4 regions of the Pedobacter sp. genome follow, and region 3 is predicted to be linked to each of the others. Evidence: riboswitches for the same ligand, from Rfam matches in the RefSeq annotation. Region 3 holds a riboswitch; each other region holds the start of a gene.

Region 1 (5,318 bases), 2.5 Mb from region 3:
CCAAATAAATCCCCAACAATGTTCATCCCATCCATCAACGGACCTTCAATTACCTGGATAGGACGGGCGTATTTCTGTCGGGCTTCTTCTACATCACTATCTAAATGTTCAATTAAGCCTTTTACCAGCGAATGGGATAACCTTTCCTCTACTGTTCCTTTTCTCCATTCCTCATCCTTCACAATTTCTTTCCCTTTGGATTTTACGGTTTCTGCAAACTCTACCAGGCGTTCAGTAGCATCATCACGGCGGTTTAACAATACATCTTCCACCCTTTCCAATAATTCTGGTGGAATTTCCTGATAAACTTCCAACATCCCCGCATTTACAATTCCCATATCCAATCCTGCCTGGATGGCATGATAAAGAAAAGCCGAGTGCATGGCTTCGCGCACTACATTGTTTCCTCTAAATGAGAACGAGATATTAGAAACACCACCACTAACTTTCGCATGTGGCAGGTTTTGTTTAATCCAACGGGTAGCATTGATAAAATCGACAGCATAGTTATTATGTTCGTCTAATCCGGTTGCTACCGTTAATATATTTGGGTCGAAAATGATATCCTGCGGCGGAAAACCAACCTCATTCACCAGGATATCGTAACTTCTTTTACAAATTTCTATTCTGCGCTCGTAGTTATCGGCCTGCCCCTGCTCATCAAATGCCATAACCACTACCGCAGCACCATAAACCATAATCTTCTTAGCACTCTCTATAAACTTTTCTTCTCCTTCTTTTAAGGAAATAGAGTTTACAATACCTTTCCCCTGTAAACACTTCAAACCAGCCTCAATTACGCTCCATTTCGATGAATCGACCATGATCGGCAATTTAGCGATATCAGGTTCTGAAGCAATCAGGTTGAGGAATTTAGTCATGGCAGCTTCCGAATCCAACATTCCTTCGTCCATGTTCACATCAATTACCTGTGCACCACCTTCTACCTGTTGGCGGGCAACGGCAAGTGCAGCTTCATAATCTCCACTTAAAATTAATTTAGAGAATTTCGGAGAACCGGTGATGTTTGTTCTTTCACCAACGTTTACAAAAATACTTTCCGGAGTAATAGTTACAGGCTCCAGACCGCTCAAACGCATATTTGGAACAGGTGTAGGAATCTTTCTAGGGCTTGCTTTGCGTGCATTGGCTGCAATACAACCAATGTGATCAGGTGTAGTACCACAACAACCACCTACAATATTAACAAATCCGGAAGCTATAAAATCATCAACCAAATGCGCGGTTTCGTGAGGTTGCTCGTCATAAGCACCAAACTCGTTTGGTAAGCCTGCATTTGGGTAGGCAGAAACATAACACCCTGCTTTTGCGGCCAATTCTTCTATGTGCGGACGCATTTCTTTAGCGCCTAAAGCACAGTTAAAACCAATACTTAAAGGTTTTGCATGCACCACAGAGTTTAAAAAAGCCTCGGCTGTTTGCCCCGACAATGTACGGCCGGAAGCGTCGGTAATCGTTCCAGAGATCATAATCTCCAGTTTTTTACCCACTATCTCTTCATATTTTTTAATAGCGGCAATGGCCACTTTAGCATTTAAGGTATCAAAAATGGTTTCAATCAGGAGAATATCCGAACCACCATCCACCAAACCTCGAACTTGTTCATAGTAAGCATCAAAAAGTTCCTCGTAACTGATGGCCCTGAAACCAGGATCATTCACATCTGGCGATAAGGAAAGCGTGCGGTTAGTGGGTCCAACAGCTCCTGCAACAAAGCAAGCCCGATCTGGATTTTGCGCCATAAATTCGGTTGTAGCCGCTTTCGCAATACGTGCACCCTCAAAACTTAGCTCATAGCTCAGCTCTTCCATCTGGTAATCAGCCATAGAAATACGCTGTGTACTGAAAGTGTTGGTTTCGATAATATCAGCACCCGACTGCAGATATTCTAAATGAATCTGCTTAATAATATCCGGACGTGTAATATTAAGCAAATCGTTATTGCCTTTAACATCACAGGGGTGATCTTTAAAGCGCTCGCCTCTAAAATCTTCTTCCGTTAAAGTATAGCGCTGAATCATGGTACCCATAGCACCATCAATCACCAAAATACGTTTCTCTAATTCTTCTCTTATACCCATTTGTTGTTGTCTAGTAGTAAGTACTAGGTATCAAGTATCAAGACTGACTCACAGACTGAAAACTGATCAAAAAAGATCCTATTATAAGAACCTCGTCTTGATACTTGATACTGTATACCCGATACTTAAAAAAGCTTATTTAAAAAGTTGGCACATGATCGTACTTCCTAAACTTATCTTTCCCCGAATAAATCGGGATAGAATTTAGCACCTTGTTGGCACAGGTTGCTAAGACTTCGTTGGGTCTAATCCCTCCGTCTTTCTTAATAAGCATACAAAAATGCAACAAAGCAACATCATTTCCAAAAATTATCGCCCTGCTGCCAAATAAAATTACAAAGGCCATGCAAAATTGCACAGCCTTAAAGAATATTGTTCGGTTTGAACAGAAAATTGTAAACCGTTATTTCTATTTTCTACTTCCGAAAATACGAAGTAAGAAAAGGAAGATATTTAAGAAATCAAGATATAGTGATAGTGCAGCAACGATAGCCATCTTTTTAGAATCTACCTGTAATACCTGCTCACCACTCGCTTCAATTCCTTCGCCAATTCTTTTAATTTTTTGTACATCATAAGCTGTTAATGCAGTAAAGATTGCAATACCAATAAATGCCATAAACAAACTAAATTGTTCACTTTGGATAAACATATTGATTACGCTTGCAATTACCAATGCTATAACGCCCACCATTAAAATCGGACCGAATTTACTCAAATCAATGTTGGTTGTGTAACCCATAAAGGCCATAATTCCGAAGATTAAGGCAGCGCCACCAAAGCAGCTTACTACCGAACCTGAGGTATAAGTTAATAAGATAAAGCTTAGACTAATACCTGTTAATACGGCATAGAGCACGAAAACGCCGATCAGTGCTGGCAATGATAATCTGCTTAAACCAAAGCCCATCAATAACACTAAGCCTAGCGGTGCAAACATAGCGATATATCCAAAAATAGACATTCCTACTTTTCCTGTTGATGGATTAACGGTAAGTAAGTATTGCATTAAACTTTCACTAGTGCCAAATAAATAGGCCGCTACAGTAGAAAGACTTAAGGCAACAAACATCCAGGTAAAAACGTGTGCAAAGAATTTCTTAGAAACGCTGCCTTCCTGAACAAAAACACTGTTGTCCTGATATTGATAATTTTGTTGTTCCATTGTTATTTTGTGTATTTATGAATATAAAAATAAGTTTTTAATTTAATCTTTTTGTCAGCTGTTCTTCAACTTTCTTAAAGAACTGTAGTGGTTTTAGTGTTCTCCAGGGCAGATTATCCAATTCACCACCGAAGTTAATGTAATAATCGATATTATTATCACGAAATTCGCGAATCACATGCTCCTGAAAGTTAACGCCAACAATCCATCCCTCTTCTACTTCCTGAAACCATTCTTCATAGTAACTGTCATCAGAAGCATGAAAGTTCAGCACATTTTCACCAATCAGGATAAATTTATTTATTCCCTCATCCATCATCAGCTCCAGAATATCCCGCTTCAACATCATAATATCATTATTGATGGCATCATTCCACTCGCCAATAAATTCTATAATGGCATAAGCACGATCATAATCAGCAAATAATACCTTCATGTAAAGTGTATTTGAGCCAAACTCATCCCACTGCGGGTGTAATAAGAAGTTATAAATCTGTTTATCAAAATATAACTCCGAATATTCGGTATTGTAAAATGGAGAACGTTCGTCTTCTGCTGAAATGTATTCATCTCTCCATTGGTAGTAAGGCTCAATCTCGTGCATCAGTTCATTTTTTTTCCTGGCCCAAATTACAGCGGTATCCGAAGCCAAAAGTCCTTATCTTTAAAATTAATGTGGCGCCTGATGGCCTGCTTCTACTGCTTTACGCACGCTTCCATAACGGCTAAGCAAATCGGCAGCCTCATCGTAGCCAATATTTAGTTCATCGGCAACCATAAGTGTACCCCGATCTACTAACTTATGATTGGTTAACTGCATATCAACCATTTTATTACCTACCACACGGCCCAATTGAACCATTACTGTGGTGCTCAGCATGTTTAAAACCAGCTTTTGCGCTGTACCAGATTTCATCCGGGTAGATCCCGTTATAAACTCGGGGCCTACAACCACCTCAACAGGAAAATCAGATTCTGCAGCTATTGGCCCACCCGTATTACATACGATGCAACCCGTTAAAACACCGTGTTTACGTGCAGTATTCAATCCGCCAATTACGTAAGGTGTTGTACCTGAAGCCGCAAGACCTACCAAACAATCTTTTTCATTGATTTCAAATTCCATCAAATCTTTCCAGGCTTGTTCCTCATCATCTTCGGCAAACTCTACAGCTTTTCTAATCGCGGTATCGCCACCAGCAATGATTCCTACAACCCAATCAAAAGGTACGCCATAAGTTGGTGGACATTCAGAAGCATCTACCACACCTAACCTCCCGCTCGTTCCGGCACCGATATAAAATAACCTGCCACCCTTTTTCATTCTTTCGGCAACTGCCGAAGTTAACTTCTCTATCTGAGGCAAACATTTCTCAACCGCATATGCAACCGTTTTATCCTCATTATTAATGCCTTGCAAAACCTCCATTACCGACATTTTCTCAATGTGGTTATAGTGCGATTCCGACTCGGTAACTCTATTCATAAATTTAATTTTGATAAAATTCGGTAAATTCTTTCTAAAACCTTGCTTAAAAATTCAAAAATATGAAGCAAAATGAAGATTTGTATCAGGCGTAAAAAAGTTACCGTAAAATAATGTAAACAAAATGTATGAAAATAAGGTTAAAAAAATACATCAACCCGCTAATTTTCATAAATTTGCAGTAACGCTAATGAAAAAGAACACCCGCTATAATCTCCTCATCGCCTTAAGTTATTCCATCGTTTTAATTGCAGGAATGATCTTGGGTATTAAATTCATCAAGGATCAGGGATTTGGTGTACAGAGAAGTCCGCAATTGGCTAATGGAAACTCCGACAAATTAGACGAAATACTCCACATCATCAATAAAAATTATGTAGATGAAATCAATACAGATTCACTACATAACTTACCTATTGACAGCGTTTTACATCAATTAGATCCACATAGTGTATACCTCCCGCCCACCGATGCGCAGGACATGACCGATAACCTCGAAGGAAATTTTGAAGGTGTTGGCATAGAATATTATATGCTCAATGATACCATGATGGTAACTGGCGTA
Region 2 (5,318 bases), 730 kb from region 3:
ATGGTTACCCTTTCTTACTATCCGCGTAAATTTGGAAATAACCCTGCAAAAAAATAACAGCATAAAAAAAGAGAGACTAAAATAGTCTCTCTTTTTGTTTTTCATAGGTATTTATACTAGTTAGATGCTGGCGAAAATGTCAAAACAATGTTTGCTGTTTTGCCACCAAACTCAATTGGCGATTTCATTACCATGCTTCCTTTTGAAAGTTGAGTTAAAACTAAACGATAACCTTCAGTTACATTTTTAGCTTTGTCACCTTCAAATATCTTTTTAAACTGGAAAGTTTCTTCTGATGGTGTTGCCGACCAGAAAATAGTTTGCATTACTGAACCACAAGCGCTCGATGATGGTAAGGTATAAGATCCATTGCCACTATTCGTTAATTTCCAGGTACTGCCCTGAAAACACCTATATGATTTTTCACCAAACAAACCCTGTACAGCCTGATCAGGTAATCCCTCTAAAGTAACACTGTTAAGCACCCAGGTACCTACAACCGTACCTCTACCTCCGTTAATACCAGAAGTTGCATTTTTGGTTGATGAGCAACTTTGCAACATCACCAATGTAGTACATGCTATCGCGATAGCTATAAAAAATCTTTTCATTTTAGTTTATTTTATAATTCGGCAAATTGATTACATAAATCTTGCCAAAACATTTTTACAAAGGATTTTTGCTTCAAATTGTTAAATTGCGCGCTCAAAATTTCCTTTTAAATATAAATCATCATGAAACCCGAAACCCTTGCTATTCACGCTTCTAATCTTGTAAAGAGCGCTACTGGTGACGTTACCCCTCCAATCAACTTATCGACAACATTTTTTCGCGATGAGGAAGGTGGATACCCTGGAGGACATATGTACAGTAGGGTTAGCAATCCAAACCGGTCTGCTTTAGAAAACACTGTTGCCAAACTGGAATACGGTGAAGATGCTGCTGCATTTTCTTCGGGAAATACTTCCGGAATGTCTTTATTCCAGGCACTCAAAGCAGGTAGCCATATTATTGCTCCTGATGATATGTACTGGGGTTTTAAAAAACAATTACTCACTATTTTTGCAGACACACTGGAGTTTGACTTTATCGACCAAACTGATTTAGAACTGGTTAAATCTACTATCAAACCGAATACTAAACTTATCTGGACTGAAACACCCTCTAATCCGTTATTAAAGGTTACCGATATTGAAGCAATTGCAGTTATTGCCAGGAGCAAGCAAATTACCATGGCTTGCGACAGTACATTTGCTTCACCGATTTTACAAAACCCGATCCTTTTAGGCGCCGATATCGTAATGCACAGCAGTACCAAGTATCTGGGCGGTCACAGCGATATTTTAGGCGGAATTTTAGTAACGGCTAAAAAAGATGAACTTTGGGAGCGGATAAAAAATGTACAGCAAACCGGTGGTGCTGTACCTTCCCCATTCGATTGTTATTTACTCAGCAGAAGTATAAAAACGCTTGCCTACCGCATGAAAGGCCATTGCGAAAATGGAAAGCAGGTTGCCGAATATCTTAATCAACACCCAAATGTAGAAGCTGTATTTTATCCGGGTTTAGCCAATCACCCGCAACATGAAATTGCGAAAAAACAGATGAAAGATTTTGGTGGAATGATGTCATTTCTGGTAAAAGGTGATGTAGAAACAGCTAGAAAAGTCGTAAACAAGGTAAAACTTTTCGCGCAGGCAACCAGTCTTGGTGGTGTAGAAAGCTTAATCGAGCACCGTTACTCTGTTGAAGGACCAGATAGTAAAACGCCTAAAAATTTACTCCGTATTTCCGTTGGGTTGGAGCATGTGGATGATATTATTGCTGATTTAGCGCAAGCACTTGCATTTTCATAATGGCCCCTGTGTTACAGACCATGGATTAATATCAGGAACCATGGGTTAAATTGATTGAATAAACCCTGGTTCGTTACATACGAACTATAATAATTAAGAATAATCTAAATATTCTTATTCCGTAACACATGGAACAATATCACAATCGCATTCGAACGGGAGACATAGTCATTAATGGTCCGTGTGCCACAGACCATTAATGACATGATAACTGATGATGGTTTGTGAGCCACAAGCCATGGGTTTGAATTATTTAGGGTTACAAACGGTAACTAATTTAATGGTGTAATCCGGATTTAAAGGTTCATTGGTTTGCGCTAAGCGTTGCGAACCGGTATTAGCCGGGCAGGCAATATCTCCTGCGGCGTCATAAATAATGGTTTTACCTCCTGCTACCAATTCTTTAGGAACATAAACCTGCACTTTGGTGATCGAGTATCCGGAAGGGAAATAACGCACATAATAACCATCAGGGTGCTTGGTCCAGATGCCGCTCGGAACATCGGCCCGTGGAGGAGCCATACCGGCAATAATTGCATATTTCTCCATGTCGGCATAGGTATAATTACCAGAAGCTACCAATTGGCGTATATTATTTTCTGCTTCAAAAACAGCTTTTACTCCATCAGGGAGTTGATCTTTTGCTTTTTGCATCACGTCAAAAGGCAATATTCCCAAGGCACCTCCTTCCAGTTGAGTAAGTTGTTTAGTGCTTAACAGTTTAATGGCTGTTAGCTTTACCTGCCCTGCATAATCAGCAAATTTAGTTCTGGCAATAATGGTCCAGAGTAAAACCTGAATATCATGTTGCTCCACGTCGGGATGCTTCTCGGCACTTTTCAAAACAGCTACAACGATATCTTCTTTTGGCCCAAGTACCGGTGCAAACATATAGCCATCACCTTTAGAAGGTGCAAATGTACCGGCCTTTAAGCAATAGCTCTTATTTGTAATTTCATAGTAACCTTCACAAAGTACATAACCGCCTTCAGGTGCCTTAGGGAGCAGGTAAAGCGGTTGAAATTTCTCCTTAGATTTAAAATCAGGCATCATTTCCCCTTCGCGGTTAACATCTTCAAAATTCGTGGTAATAGCCGCAGGTTGTTTCAAAAACCGATCAACCCCCAAAGCTTTAGCACCTTGTGCTGTCCCAACTTTTAAGAGCTTATCTTTTAGCCCTCCAAACTGAGCTTGAGCAGAAAATGCAGTAATCGATAGTGATAGTGCGATAATTATAGATTTCGTTTTCATGGTGTAGAATGATTAGATAGGAACAAACATAAAATTTTGGGATCAATTAATACTTATATTGAGCAGTTCGTTTTAACACCATAAAGTTACAAATTTGATTTTCAGCTGGTTAATTATTTTTCAAAATTTAATTTGGCAAATAAAAATATAATTCAGACATTTGGAATATTATTTGGCAGAGAAGCTAAATAAAAGTCAATCTAGACAGGTTGATTTATAAAGAAGTGGCGAGAGACTGGCTCTAAGACCCACTGGCAACCCTCAGAAAGAGAAGGTGCCAATTCCTGACCGAGTAACATGGTGTTATTTGGAGATATAAATTTAAACTGATGAAAGTAATAAATCTTCAATCGCTAAGCGAGCCCAGTCTAAACTTTAAAAAAGTAGAAAATTCTTCAATTTCTTTTATTTGTTATGATATGCAGTCGATTACTGGTATGTGCTGTTGCATACAGTAATCTAAAAATCTTCCTTTTTTGTTAATATTCAAACTGGAAGGCCCTCTGAACGGAGGGTACACCCTATCATGATTTGCAAGATCATATTGCAATCAATGCATGCCAAAATCAAAACAATTAAAATTTAATCATTAGAAATTATGTCTACTTCATATAAATTTGAAACCTTACAATTGCACGCTGGTCAGGAAATAGATCCAACAACAGGATCAAGAGCAGTTCCTATATACCAAACCACTTCTTATGGTTTTCAAAGCGCTGAGCATGGCGCCAATTTATTTGCCCTTAAGGAATTTGGCAATATCTATACGCGCATCATGAATCCAACAACAGATGTTTTTGAAAAACGGATTGCGGCATTAGCAGGAGGGGTTGCAGCATTGGCCGTTGCATCGGGCCAGGCAGCACAATTTATTGCTTTACATAACATATTAGAAGCCGGAGATCAAATTGTTTCCTCTTCTCATGTATATGGAGGTACTTACAACCAATTCAAAGTAACATTTAAACGTTTAGGCATTCAGGTAGATTTTGCCAATGGCGATGATCCGGAAGATTTTGAACGTAAAATCACTGATAAAACCAAAGCCATTTACCTGGAAACGATTGGTAATCCTTCATTCAGTGTTCCTGATTTTGAAAAAATTGCTGCAATTGCCAAGAAATATGATATTCCATTTATTGTAGATAACACCTTTGGTGCAGCAGGATATTTGTTTAAACCACTGGCACATGGCGCTAACATTGTTGTAGAATCAGCAACCAAGTGGATTGGTGGTCATGGAACAAGTATTGGCGGCGTTATTGTTGATGGTGGCAACTACAATTGGGGAAATGGCAAATTCCCTCAGTTTACCGAACCATCTGCGGGCTATCACGGACTTGTATTCAATGATGTTTTCGGCATCGGTGGACCATTCGGAAACATCCAATTCATCATTCGTGCACGCGTAGAAGGATTAAGAGATCTTGGCCCTGCCCTATCTCCTTTCAATTCATTCTTATTATTACAAGGTTTGGAAACATTATCTCTCCGGGTACAACGTCATGTAGATAATGCTTTAGCACTTGCTACCTGGTTAGAAAACCATCCTGCTGTAAAACAAGTAGATTATCCCGGATTGGCCAGCAGCCCATATAACAACCTCGCAAAGAAATACTTGAGTAATGGCTTTGGTGCAGTTTTATCGTTCGAATTGAATGGCAGCAAAGAAAATGCAAGTCAGGTAATCGATAATTTAAAATTGGTTTCGCACCTGGCAAATGTTGGAGATGCTAAAACATTAATTATCCAGCCATCTGCTACTACCCATCAGCAATTAAATGAGCAAGAACAATTGGCTGCAGGTGTTAAACCTAATGCATTAAGGGTATCTGTTGGTATTGAACATATAGATGATATTAAAGCTGATTTTGAACAAGCATTTGCCAGTATTAATGCTAGTGTTGCTTCAAATGGTTTAAACGCATAAAGGCAAAGTTCTTTTACAACAACACAACAAATTTTAACATGAGTACATCTTCAATATATAATCACCCTAAACAATTTAAGCTAGAAAACGGTAAGAAATTACGGAATTTACAGATTGCGTATCAAACTTATGGAAAATTAAACGCGCAAAAAGACAATGTCATTTGGGTTTGTCATGCCTTAACAGCCAATGCGGATGTTTTTGAATGGTGGGAAGGTTTATTCGGACAAAACGTCCTTTTCAATCCGAATGAGCACTTTATTGTGTGTGCAAATGTTTTA
Region 3 (5,318 bases):
AGGCTAAAGAAAATTTTGATCTTGTTTCTGTTCATTAGAAAAATAGGATAGCTTGAATGAATTTTAGAAGGGAGAACAGTACATTCTCCCCATCTAAATCAACATAACAAGAGAGATTTTTAGTTATTGGCAACAAGTTGTACATTCAGGTCAAAATCATCATAGATCGTTTTATCTCCTAAGTTTTCAAAGAAACTTTTTGATCTGAACTTGATGTCGTACTTTGTCCTGTCGACCGTTATTTTGGCATTGGCTATCACCTTGTTCCCTTCCTGCTTTACTGTTGCAGGAAAACTAATTTCATGTGTAATACCTTTTATGGTAAGGTTTCCTTTTACATTATAAGCACCTTTAGTACTCGAGGTTACATTGGTAATTTTAAATGAAGCTTTACCGAATTTCTCCACCGCAAAGAAATCATCTCCTTTAAGGTGTCCCAGTAATTTGGCATTGGTTTCCTTATCGGCAATATCGGTTACGGTGATTGATTTGGTATCCAAATCGAAACTACCACCTTTAAGTACTCCCTTATCCAGGTCAAGAGAACCCGCACTTACATTTATGGTTCCTGCATGCTCACCGGTTACTTTTTTGGCTAACCAGGTAAGTTTACTCTGCCCGGCATCAACCTTATAACTCAACACCTTTTTAACCGTACTTACGGATATTTTAGTTTTCGGTTTCGGACCGTTAGGAGTGTTCACTGCCGAAAGTAAGGCTACTGTTGCTGCTAATGCAATTGTTTTATACTGTAACATGATATATGGGTTTGGTTTATGCTTTTGTTTATTTTCCAGTGGCCTGGGCTTCGAAATAGGATGCAGATGGTACAGGTTCGGCAATGAGTTCATCCAATAGTTTATTGAATTTTTTCTCGTAATCATCGTAGTATTTACCAGTTACTGTTCCGGTATAGCCGGTATATATTTCGCGTACCTCTCCTTTTCTGTCGATGATGATGGTAGTTGGGTAAGCTATAAATTTGTTTAAGGCAGGGAGTTTATCAGCTACCAAACGTTTATCTGCCAATCCTCCGAATAGGATATCGTACTTGATGTTATATTTATCACGAAGTTTACCCAGGGTATATTTACCATATTCCAGATCGTCTTTTTGCTCAAAGCCGATGGCAATGGCCTCTACACCTCTTTTGGCATTTTTATTAAACCAGGGAGAAAGAAAGATGGTTTGATCTGTGCAATTTGGACACCAGGTACCTACCAATTCTACAATAACCACTTTGCCTTTGTATTTATCATCGGTAAGGGATACTGGTTTACCCGTCAAATCAGGAAAGGTAAAGGCCAGTTTTTTAACGCCTTCTTTTAAAGCTGTAATTTTATATGGATCAGGCAATTCTGCTTTACTGTCTTTTACCCCTGTAAACTTCAAATTGTCGTAAATCCCCTGAGAGATTTCACCGGAAAGGGTGCCATCTTCATTGATTGTGCCTTTGTAAATCTTCGGACTAGGACCGCTAAATCCAGAGAGTACAAATTGATTTCCCTGAACAGTACCTTCCAGCTCACGACTATCACCCGTTACCTGCATAATTACTCCTGTGAGTTTGTTACCTTCCTGTTTCAGGATTGCTACTTTATTGGGAACGGCCTCCTTAGAAAACCCCTTAAACTCCCATTTTCCGGTTAAGTTTGCTGTTGGAGCTATATCTTTACCCGGCTCGATGAAACGATAGGTCTTTCCTTGTTCGGCAGTAAAGGGTAGTGAATTTCCCTTTAATCCAGGAACGAGACTACGGTATTCACCTGATATGCGACCATCGCTTTCTATTTTGGCTACCAAAGCGGCATCATAGGTATTCATTTTGATAAAGAGTGAATCCTGCCCCAGATAGCTGATGTGAAAATCATCTCTCCTTGTACCATTTAATAGAGTAAAAGTGGCATGTTCTGCATCCTTTCCTTTTAATTCGAAGTTAAATGGCACTTCTGTTTCTGCAACTTTGAAAACCCCTCTCCATATTCCCTCTTTAATAAATTTCTTAGCCACTTTGGGCTTCTCATCTGGTTTGTGTGCTGCCAATGCTGATGTCGAAATCAGCGAGGCTACGGCCAGCACCTGAAATCTTGTAAAATAATTGCTCATCGTTTTATTTTTTAGTGTAGGTTGAAACACACCAGCACATTTTCAGGTGCACTGGTGCAAGTTTAGTTATGGTTTAATGTTTATTTACCGTTCTCGGTTTGGGCAACAGTACGTTCTGGTACAGGCTCTGCAATAAGCTCATCCAGTACTTTGTTAAATTTGGCTTCATACTCGTTAAAGTATTTGCCTGTTACAGTTCCGGTGTATCCGGTGTAAATCTCTCTTACCTCGCCTTTTCTATCAATGATAATTGTGGTTGGAAAAGCGATGAACTTGTTTAAAGCAGGAAGCTTTTCGGCTACGACTTTTTTATCGGCAATACCGCCAAAAAGGATATCGTAAGTAATGCCATATTTATCCCTTAGTTTACCAAGTGTATATTTCGCATACTCCAGATCATCTTTTTGTTCAAAACCGATAGCTATTGCTTCTACACCACGTTTTTGGTTCTTTTTAAACCAGGGAGAAAGAAAAACAGTTTGATCTGTGCAATTTGGACACCAGGTACCAATAGTTTCAATAATGACCACTTTGCCTTTATATTTATCATCGCTGAGTGAAACAGGCTTCCCGGTCAAGTCTGGAAAGGTAAAATCAAGTTTCTTATAGCCTTCTTTTAAAAAGGTTAATTTGTAAGGATCGGGGAGTTCTGCTTTATCATTGCGTTGCCCGTCGAACTTCAGGTTTTTATAAATCCCGAACCCTTGCTCTCCTGTAATGCTGTTATCGTCGTTAATTTTACCTCTAACAATAAACGGACTAGGTCCGGTAAATCCTGAAAGCTCAAATTCATCTCCCTGTACCGTACCTTCTAATTCGCGGGTATCACCTACAACTGTCATAATTACACCTGTAAGTTTATTACCATTCTGTTTTAACAAGGCAATTGAAGCAGGAACAGCTTCTTTGGTGTAGGTTTTGATCTCCCATTTGCCTGAGATATCGTATTTAGGCGTAACATCTTTTCCGGGTTCTACAAAGCGATATGCTTTGCCGTGTTCGGCAACAAAAGGCAATGAATTACCACGGAAACCAGGTACTAAACTGCGGTATTCGCCACTTAATGAGCCATCGGCCTCTACTTTTGCCACTAAAGCAGCATCGTAAGTATTCATCTTGACATAGATAGAATCTTCTCCCCTTCGTTCTACATGAAAATCATCTCTGCGAGAACCATTTAAAAGGGTTAATACAGCATTTTTAGGGTCTTTACCCTTGAATTCGAAATTAAAAGGGACCTGCGATTCGCTTACCCGAAATACACCCCGCCAGATGCCCTCTTTTGGAAAAGGTTTAGGGCCATTGGCGAAGGTTGTTCCACTCAGTAAGGCCACCGAAGTTGCCAGGCATGCAATTTTGGAGTAAATTGAAGTTTTCATCATCATCGATTTTAGTTAAAACACTATTGGTTTTAGATAACAGTAAACCATCAGACAAGAAATTTATCCCACATCGAAACACCCCGGTGCACCTGAAGCGTAATGACACTGAAAAAATCCTTAACAGAAACTTAAGTTTACTGGTTATCGGTTAATTTATAATCTATTGCTAGATCAGTTTGAGCACTTTTTCCTATGGAAAGTTGCTAGAAGTTCAACGAGACTGACTCTCCCTTCTTCTGTATAAATCAACTAATTAATGGTGGTGAATTAATTAGAGTAATAAACCTAAACTAGTGGTGGTGATTAGTTAGGTGGTTCCTGATACCCCGGCAACTTATTGGCTAAAATACATGACCACCATAATATTCTCTCAACTTGTCCCGGGGTACCAGGATCTTCAAAATAAGAATATTGAAGAGAGACCTTAAATAAGGGGTGACCTATATTTTAGCTTATAATTAGCGGCAACAGCAGTTGTACCTACCTGATAAAGACATCAGAAAAGTGAGCTGTGGTTGTCTGCGGGATTTCATATCGAACGTATATTTTGCTAGTGAATGATTATTATTTTTTTTGTAAAAATATAAACTTCAAACAAATTAAACAAGTAATTCTATAGAATTAGTAGACTTATTTATTAAACAACTGATTTACTGATCATTAATTTTAAATTTTATCGTTTTATTAGTTAAACGAGTCTTCATTTTAACACGAATGGTTGAGGTATTCACCGAGCAGGTTACAACTCCCCTCCTTTTTTCGAGGAGGGGGTGCATAGGTTTAGCGTGATGGAGGGGGTGGTTATATCTGCCCGTCAGTGATGCCACCAACAGGTAGATGAAATGGTCCGTGAGCCACGGACCGTGGGCTTAAGGATTAACGGTTAGCTGTTTGCCAGCAATGTCTTCCCAACGGTAAAAATGAAAAGTCTTGTCATCACTCATGGCTACCAATAAACCATGCTTAAAATCTGAATTTAATGGGACTGAAACGACATCGATACCATCGGTTTGATTTGCGGAATATTTGATGGTAGCCAAAAGTGGATGAGGATTTGCAACATTTGCCTGCCCTACCCGATCGTAAACTTTTAACTGCTGCGCACCTTGATCGGACACTAAGATATAACCTTTGTTTCCTGCCGTTTTATAAATCGCAATCCCTTCATTATCAACTGAAAAATCTCCCTTTCCAAATAAAGCCAGTTCTTCATTTCCTTTTGTAGGATCTGCATAATACTTACGAACGCCTACCTGCTCATCACAATAGTAAACAAAACCTAATTCATTATCTACAGCAATGGCTTCAATTTCCTTTTTGCCACTGTACTTGCCGAATTTACGTACCAGTTCTGCTTTCACATTTTCTTTTCCATCATCTGTTAAAGCATATTGCCATAAGTAGCCCCCTTCTTTAGGTCCACTTTTACGGCCAACTATAGCGTAAACCTTTCCTGTAGGATCTGTATACATCGCTATCCCCATTAAGTCGCGATACTCTACCCCTGTTTCACCAACAAAAACCGGAATGCCACCCTTATCTACAGGCTTCATCTCCGGAAGGGAAAATATCCTTAATTTATGCGTGTAGCGCTCTGTGGTAACTGCAATATCTGTTTTTTTGCCACCAAGTAGTAAGCCATATGCGATATCGACATTATCGGGTCTTTTTAATCCTTTAATCGTTTTATTTTTAATGATCTTCCCTTTAAGATCAAATACATACAAACCGCCGTTTGTATCTTTATCGGTACCAATCACCAAAGATTGAGCAGCGTTTTGTGGATTGATCCAAATGGCAGGGTCATCTGTATCAAAATCTACAGGTTCT
Region 4 (5,318 bases), 1.1 Mb from region 3:
ACCTTGCATTGGCTAATCCAATTTTAGAAATCCAGTTTTTTGGCAAATTGTAGCCTAAACTTACCTCTCTTAAACGAATCGCTGTAGCACTAAAAACATGCGCTTCATTTACGTTTGCAATAGATTTATAATATTGTTGGGCCGAAAGAATACTCGTATTTCTGGTACCATCTGCACGTACACCATCGAAGATAACCCCATCGTGGTAAACTGTGGCAGAACCTGGCGCTGTGCTACCGTGCGAAGGAAGCTGAACAGGCAACAAGGCTTTATTGTTACCAGGATAATAATAAGCTAACCCTCCATGCTCTTCATCCCTACCCGGCAAAGTTTCATCTAAAACGCCAGTGGTAAAACCGGTAGCATGTGTTCCCGAGTAAATTTGTCCGCCTACTTTAGCATCTACCAGGAAACCTAAAGTAAATCCCTTATAGCTGAAATCGTTATTGATACTTCCCAGCCATTTTGGTGTATAAGCGCCTAATACCTGCTTGTTTGGATTTACCTGAGGGTATCCGCTGGCATTCACAATCACGTGGCCATTCGCATCACGCAGATAAGCTGTTCCAAACAAAGTGCCATAGCGTTGGCCTATAGTAGCCAAAACCTGAACGCCACTGGTACCCAAAACCACACTGTTCAGTGATCCAGCTTCATCCAATTCCATAACTTTACCTCTGTTTGTAGAATAGTTTACGTTTACATCCCATTGTAAACCATCAGTTTGTTTAACAGGCGTAAGTCCTAACTGAACCTCTAAACCACGGTTATTGATCCTTCCGGCATTAATTACCTGCTGTGCAAAACCGGTAGCAGTACTGATATCTGCACTGTAAATCTGGTTAAAGCTATTTGTGTTATATGCACTTACATCTAAACGAACACGATTTTTAAGAAAAGCCAACTCAAAACCAATCTCGCTCGAATTGGTATATTCAGGTTTAAGGTTAGGGTTAAGGTACTTATCCGTTAGGGTAACTAAAGGATAGCTATCAAAAATCGGGTTAAATGGATAGGTATTGTTCAACTGATATGGATCTGTATCCTTACCTACCCTCGACCAACCGCCACGAATTTTGGCATAAGATAAAAAGTCGCTTTTCCAGCCAAAAGCTTCACTCAAAATAACACTGGCATTAGCTGAAGGATAGAAGTATGAATTGTTCTGAACAGGTAAAGTAGAAGACCAGTCGTTACGGGCCGTTAAATTCAGATACGCATAATCTTTAAAACCTAACTGTGCCGAAGAAAATAAACTGTATACTTTCAACTTGCTGTAGAAATTGGTAGAAGTTAAAGGATCCCTCGAATTGGCCAGGGTGTAAATTCCTGCTACTGCCAGGCGTGGGGCAATCTGGTTATTCTCTTCGTAAAATTTACTGCGAAGGTTACCCCCGGCTAAAACATCGAGATTAAAATCAGCGTTGAGACGCTTGTTGAAGCTTAAACTGGCTTCAGTATTGTTTTCATTTACGGTATAGCCGGTTTCCTGGTAAGAGCCAAATGGTGTTCCGTTGGTGCCATAGGCTACTCTTAATTTACGACGGTCGTTGTAATAATCATTACCGGTGTGGAAATTAGCTTTCAAATCACTTGTAATCTGATAAGTTAAACCTACAGTACCCAAAAGGCGATCACGACGTTGAGAAACCGTATTTTCGTACGCAATAAAATAAGGATTGCTGTAATAGCTGTTGTTCCAGTTAAATGTGTTTCCATTGGCATCTTTGTAATCCTTTAATGCTGCTACATCTACCTGCCTGCCGAACCATAAGAACTGCAGCATGGTACTGGTGGCTCTTCTTCCTGCCGATCCGGGAAGATTATCAGAAGAAGTACGCACATAATTTGCCGTTAAATCCAGTTTTAATTTTGGTAAAAGGTCGAAACTACTGTTAAAACCTAAACTGTTTTTATTCAATTCAGAATTGGGTACCACACCTTTTTGTGCACTGTTGTTATAAGAAAAACGATAATTGTAGGCCTCGCCACCTCCACTAAATGAAACACCATTATTCAAAGTATGACCAGTTTCGAAAAAGCTTCTTACGTTGTCCGGATGCGGTACAAAAGGTACAGCCACACCATTAGAATTGAATTGAGGTATTAAACGACCATCCATTTTAGGTCCCCAGCTCTCATCTACCCCATCGTTAACACCTCCGCCTTTTCCATCAACATAGCTAAACTGTCCGTTAGAACCCTGTCCATAAACATCCTGATAAGAAGGAAGTACCAGCAAATCTTCGAAAGTAGTACTCGAGTTTAATGAAATGCTGCGCGATTTTCCTCTTTTACCTGATTTGGTTTTGATGAGGATAACTCCGTTTGCTGCCCTCGAACCATACAAGGCCGCAGCATTTGGTCCTTTTAAAACACTGATTGACTCAATATCTTCAGAATTGATATCTGATATTGCATTGGCAAAATCTCTTGAGCCACCTGCACCTAACTGTGAGTTATCTACCGGAACACCATCCACAACAAATAAGGGTTGGTTATTGCCTGATATCGAAGTTTCGCCCCTGATCACTATTCGGGAAGAACCCATATTCCCCTGACTATTGGTGATGTTTACACCCGCAACTTTACCTGCTAAGGCATTAACCAGATTACTTTCTTTGGCTTCGGCAAGGTCCGATCCTTTCACTTCCTGAATGGCATAACCCAGCGATTTTTTTTCCTTATTGATTCCTAAGGCCGTTACCACAACTTCCTGAAGGTTATTTTTAGATTCTTCCAGGCTAACCTGTATTTTATTGCTTCCGCTTACTTTTAAAGTCTGTGTTAAATAACCGATATAGCTAAAAGTAAGCACATCACCTGTGGTCGCATCGATATTAAACTGGCCGTTACCATCAGTAATGGCGCCTGCCGATTTCCCTTGAATACGAATACTTACACCCGGAATGGGCAATCCGTCAGTTTTACCCACAACAGTTCCATTTAATTTACCCTGCCCTTGTGCAGAAAGGTTAAAAATGGTAAACAGCCAAAAAAGACTGAAAATTAATAGTTTGTTTTTAAACATTGCTCGTTAGTTAATGATTTTTAATGCAATAGAATTCCTGCCCGTTGTTAAAACAGGTACTCCTTAAATGTGAAAATGAAATCGGGGGTCTGCTAGTTAAAGCAGCAACACATGACTAGCGTTGAAGAAAGTGGTGTTTTAACAGCATGTACTGATAAAGAGGCATTTAGTGTACTAGGGGTAGATAAATTTTTCATAATAAAATTAATAATTACAAAATCTGGCTCACTAGTTACTTCATGTTAATCGAAAATCCTTAGTTGATAAGCTGCGAATAGCAAACTTTTTATCTCTCTTCTTTGCAGAAGCAGGAATTAGCACCTACCATTGCTGGGGTTGCTAAGACTTCACAGGGCCTTTCCCTCCGTCTTTCTGGATAAGTAATCTAAAGAACTACCGATTTTGGTTCGGCAAATGTATATAATATCTACCTTTTTAATAGTAATTATTTTAAAATAAATAAATCCTGACATTTCTCTGTTATTTCCTGCTGCCTATATTAAGCGAATTATTTAATTTTTTCCGGTTTTCGAAGAATTTGCCGGAAAGCCTTTTATCTTTGATCATCATTCAATCCGTTAAAAACTTTAGATATGAAATTTGGCCAAGTACAAGATCCTTCAACAATTGATTTCACCTTACCAAAGGATGCACCTGAAACCACAGCGATTTTAAAAGCCAACAAAGCCAAACAAGCTTTCGAAGCTTATGTAGGTTGTGCCAAGTGGAACAAAACTGATTTAAAGGGCTTTTATCCAAAGGGGACCAAAGATGAGTTGACTTACTATTCTACCCAATTCAATTCTATTGAGCTTAATGCTACTTTTTACGGCATGCCAACTTCAGAGCAAGTAATTACATGGACAGAGAAAACCCCGGCTGACTTTAAATTTTTCCCTAAGCTAACCAATAGTATCAGCCATTTCAAAAGATTGATCAATGTGAAAGAGCCGGTGGAACTATATTGCGATGCCATCAGTAATTTTGAGGATAAGTTAGGAATGGCCTTCCTTCAATTGCACGACAATTTTAAACCTAAAGATTTTGAACGTTTACAAAAAGTGGTTGAAGAATTTCCAAAGGTGATCCCTTTAGCGGTAGAAGTACGTAACGAAGAATGGTTTTCCAATCCTGCCGTAGCAAGCCAGTTTTCAGATCTTTTTGAAAAACATGGCGTAGCCAATATTATTGTAGATACAGCAGGGCGAAGAGATATGTTACACATGCGTTTAACCTCTCCTGTTGCATTTGTACGCTTCGTTGGCGCTAACGTAGACGATATCGATAAAAAACGCTTAGACGATTGGATTGAAAGAATTGTTGCCTGGAAAAAAGAAGGATTGGAAAAACTATACTTTTTTGTTCACCAAAATGTAGAGCTATCTTCTCCGCTATTTTCTGCCTATTTCACCAAAAAACTAAATGAAGCCATCGGCACAGATTTACATATTCCGGTAATGGCTAATCAGAGCACACCGAGTTTGTTTTAGTAGCTGTTAGTAGAAAGTAGTTAGTAGCAAGTATCAAGACAGGGAACCAGGCAGGTTACTGCGCTTTATCTTTGTTCTTTAGTATCAAGTATTGAGTATAAAGTATCAAGACTGGGAGTTCATATTATTCGCTTTAGTTTCGGCTTTCAATTACTCACCCAAGGCAACTAAGCTTGTTTGGCGACTTGGTATGCACTATAGGCCTCGGACTCCGGACCTCCGACCTTGAACTTTTTTTAGTAGCAAGTATTGAGTATAAAGTATCAAGACTGGGAGTTCATGTTATTCGCTTTAGTTTCGGCTTTCAATTACTCACCCAAGGCAACTAAGCTTGTTTGGCGACTTGGTATGCACTATAGGCCTCGGACTCCGGACCTCCGACCTCGGACTTTTTTTAGTATCAAGTATTTAGTATCAGGTATCAAGACCGGAAGCCCATCGGCTTTTTATTTAACCACCTGAGGCATCTAAGGCAATTAAGTAATTAAACAATTTATCTTTTCTGCTTTTTATTTTCGGACACCCGACCTCGGACCTCCTACTTTCTACTGTAAACCGTTTCAGTAGCCTTCGCATCTTCTCCTTCCGGCGAAATATTATAAGCTGTAAAAATAATTTCATCAGCATTAACAATTTTCAATTCCGTTCTCCAGCCCCATGGTGCTCCATACTCCGGACTTCCGTACGAACCTAAAATAGCGAAACCGTCATGCCCAATCAAGCCACTATCTCCGCTGGAAAGCATAATTTGTGTACCCATGTGAAAAGTGTCAATCCAGCTGGCCGAAAACCTCTGG

Evidence for each region. Region 3 has a riboswitch for S-adenosylmethionine ahead of ACQY77_RS22540 (peroxiredoxin family protein). Riboswitches for the same ligand answer to the same signal wherever they lie in the genome.
Region 1: another riboswitch for S-adenosylmethionine. It lies ahead of metH (methionine synthase); the one in region 3 lies ahead of ACQY77_RS22540 (peroxiredoxin family protein).
Region 2: another riboswitch for S-adenosylmethionine. It lies ahead of ACQY77_RS02655 (O-acetylhomoserine aminocarboxypropyltransferase/cysteine synthase family protein); the one in region 3 lies ahead of ACQY77_RS22540 (peroxiredoxin family protein).
Region 4: another riboswitch for S-adenosylmethionine. It lies ahead of ACQY77_RS04280 (SusC/RagA family TonB-linked outer membrane protein); the one in region 3 lies ahead of ACQY77_RS22540 (peroxiredoxin family protein).

Annotation. Positions count from the first base shown of each region.
Region 1 covers NZ_OZ257244.1:2,494,633-2,499,950, forward strand. Annotated here, with positions in the region: gene metH (methionine synthase) at 1-2,102, opposite strand, end outside; SAM riboswitch class I at 2,273-2,375, opposite strand; gene ACQY77_RS09890 (Bax inhibitor-1/YccA family protein) at 2,512-3,267, opposite strand; gene ACQY77_RS09895 (hypothetical protein) at 3,305-3,871, opposite strand; gene murQ (N-acetylmuramic acid 6-phosphate etherase) at 3,938-4,753, opposite strand; gene ACQY77_RS09905 (S41 family peptidase) at 4,944-5,318, shown strand, end outside.
Region 2 covers NZ_OZ257244.1:704,679-709,996, forward strand. Annotated here, with positions in the region: gene ACQY77_RS02635 (carboxypeptidase regulatory-like domain-containing protein) at 1-57, shown strand, start outside; gene ACQY77_RS02640 (hypothetical protein) at 117-611, opposite strand; gene ACQY77_RS02645 (trans-sulfuration enzyme family protein) at 735-1,856, shown strand; gene ACQY77_RS02650 (hypothetical protein) at 2,106-3,107, opposite strand; SAM riboswitch class I at 3,319-3,429, shown strand; gene ACQY77_RS02655 (O-acetylhomoserine aminocarboxypropyltransferase/cysteine synthase family protein) at 3,706-5,037, shown strand; gene ACQY77_RS02660 (homoserine O-acetyltransferase family protein) at 5,076-5,318, shown strand, end outside.
Region 3 covers NZ_OZ257244.1:5,452,220-5,457,537, reverse strand. Annotated here, with positions in the region: gene ACQY77_RS22555 (cytochrome-c peroxidase) at 1-35, opposite strand, end outside; gene ACQY77_RS22550 (YceI family protein) at 120-758, opposite strand; gene ACQY77_RS22545 (peroxiredoxin family protein) at 787-2,106, opposite strand; gene ACQY77_RS22540 (peroxiredoxin family protein) at 2,187-3,485, opposite strand; SAM riboswitch class I at 3,639-3,735, opposite strand; gene ACQY77_RS22535 (phytase) at 4,358-5,318, opposite strand, start outside.
Region 4 covers NZ_OZ257244.1:1,104,772-1,110,089, forward strand. Annotated here, with positions in the region: gene ACQY77_RS04280 (SusC/RagA family TonB-linked outer membrane protein) at 1-3,031, opposite strand, end outside; SAM riboswitch class I at 3,315-3,414, opposite strand; gene ACQY77_RS04285 (DUF72 domain-containing protein) at 3,625-4,521, shown strand; gene ACQY77_RS04290 (DUF1579 domain-containing protein) at 5,060-5,318, opposite strand, start outside.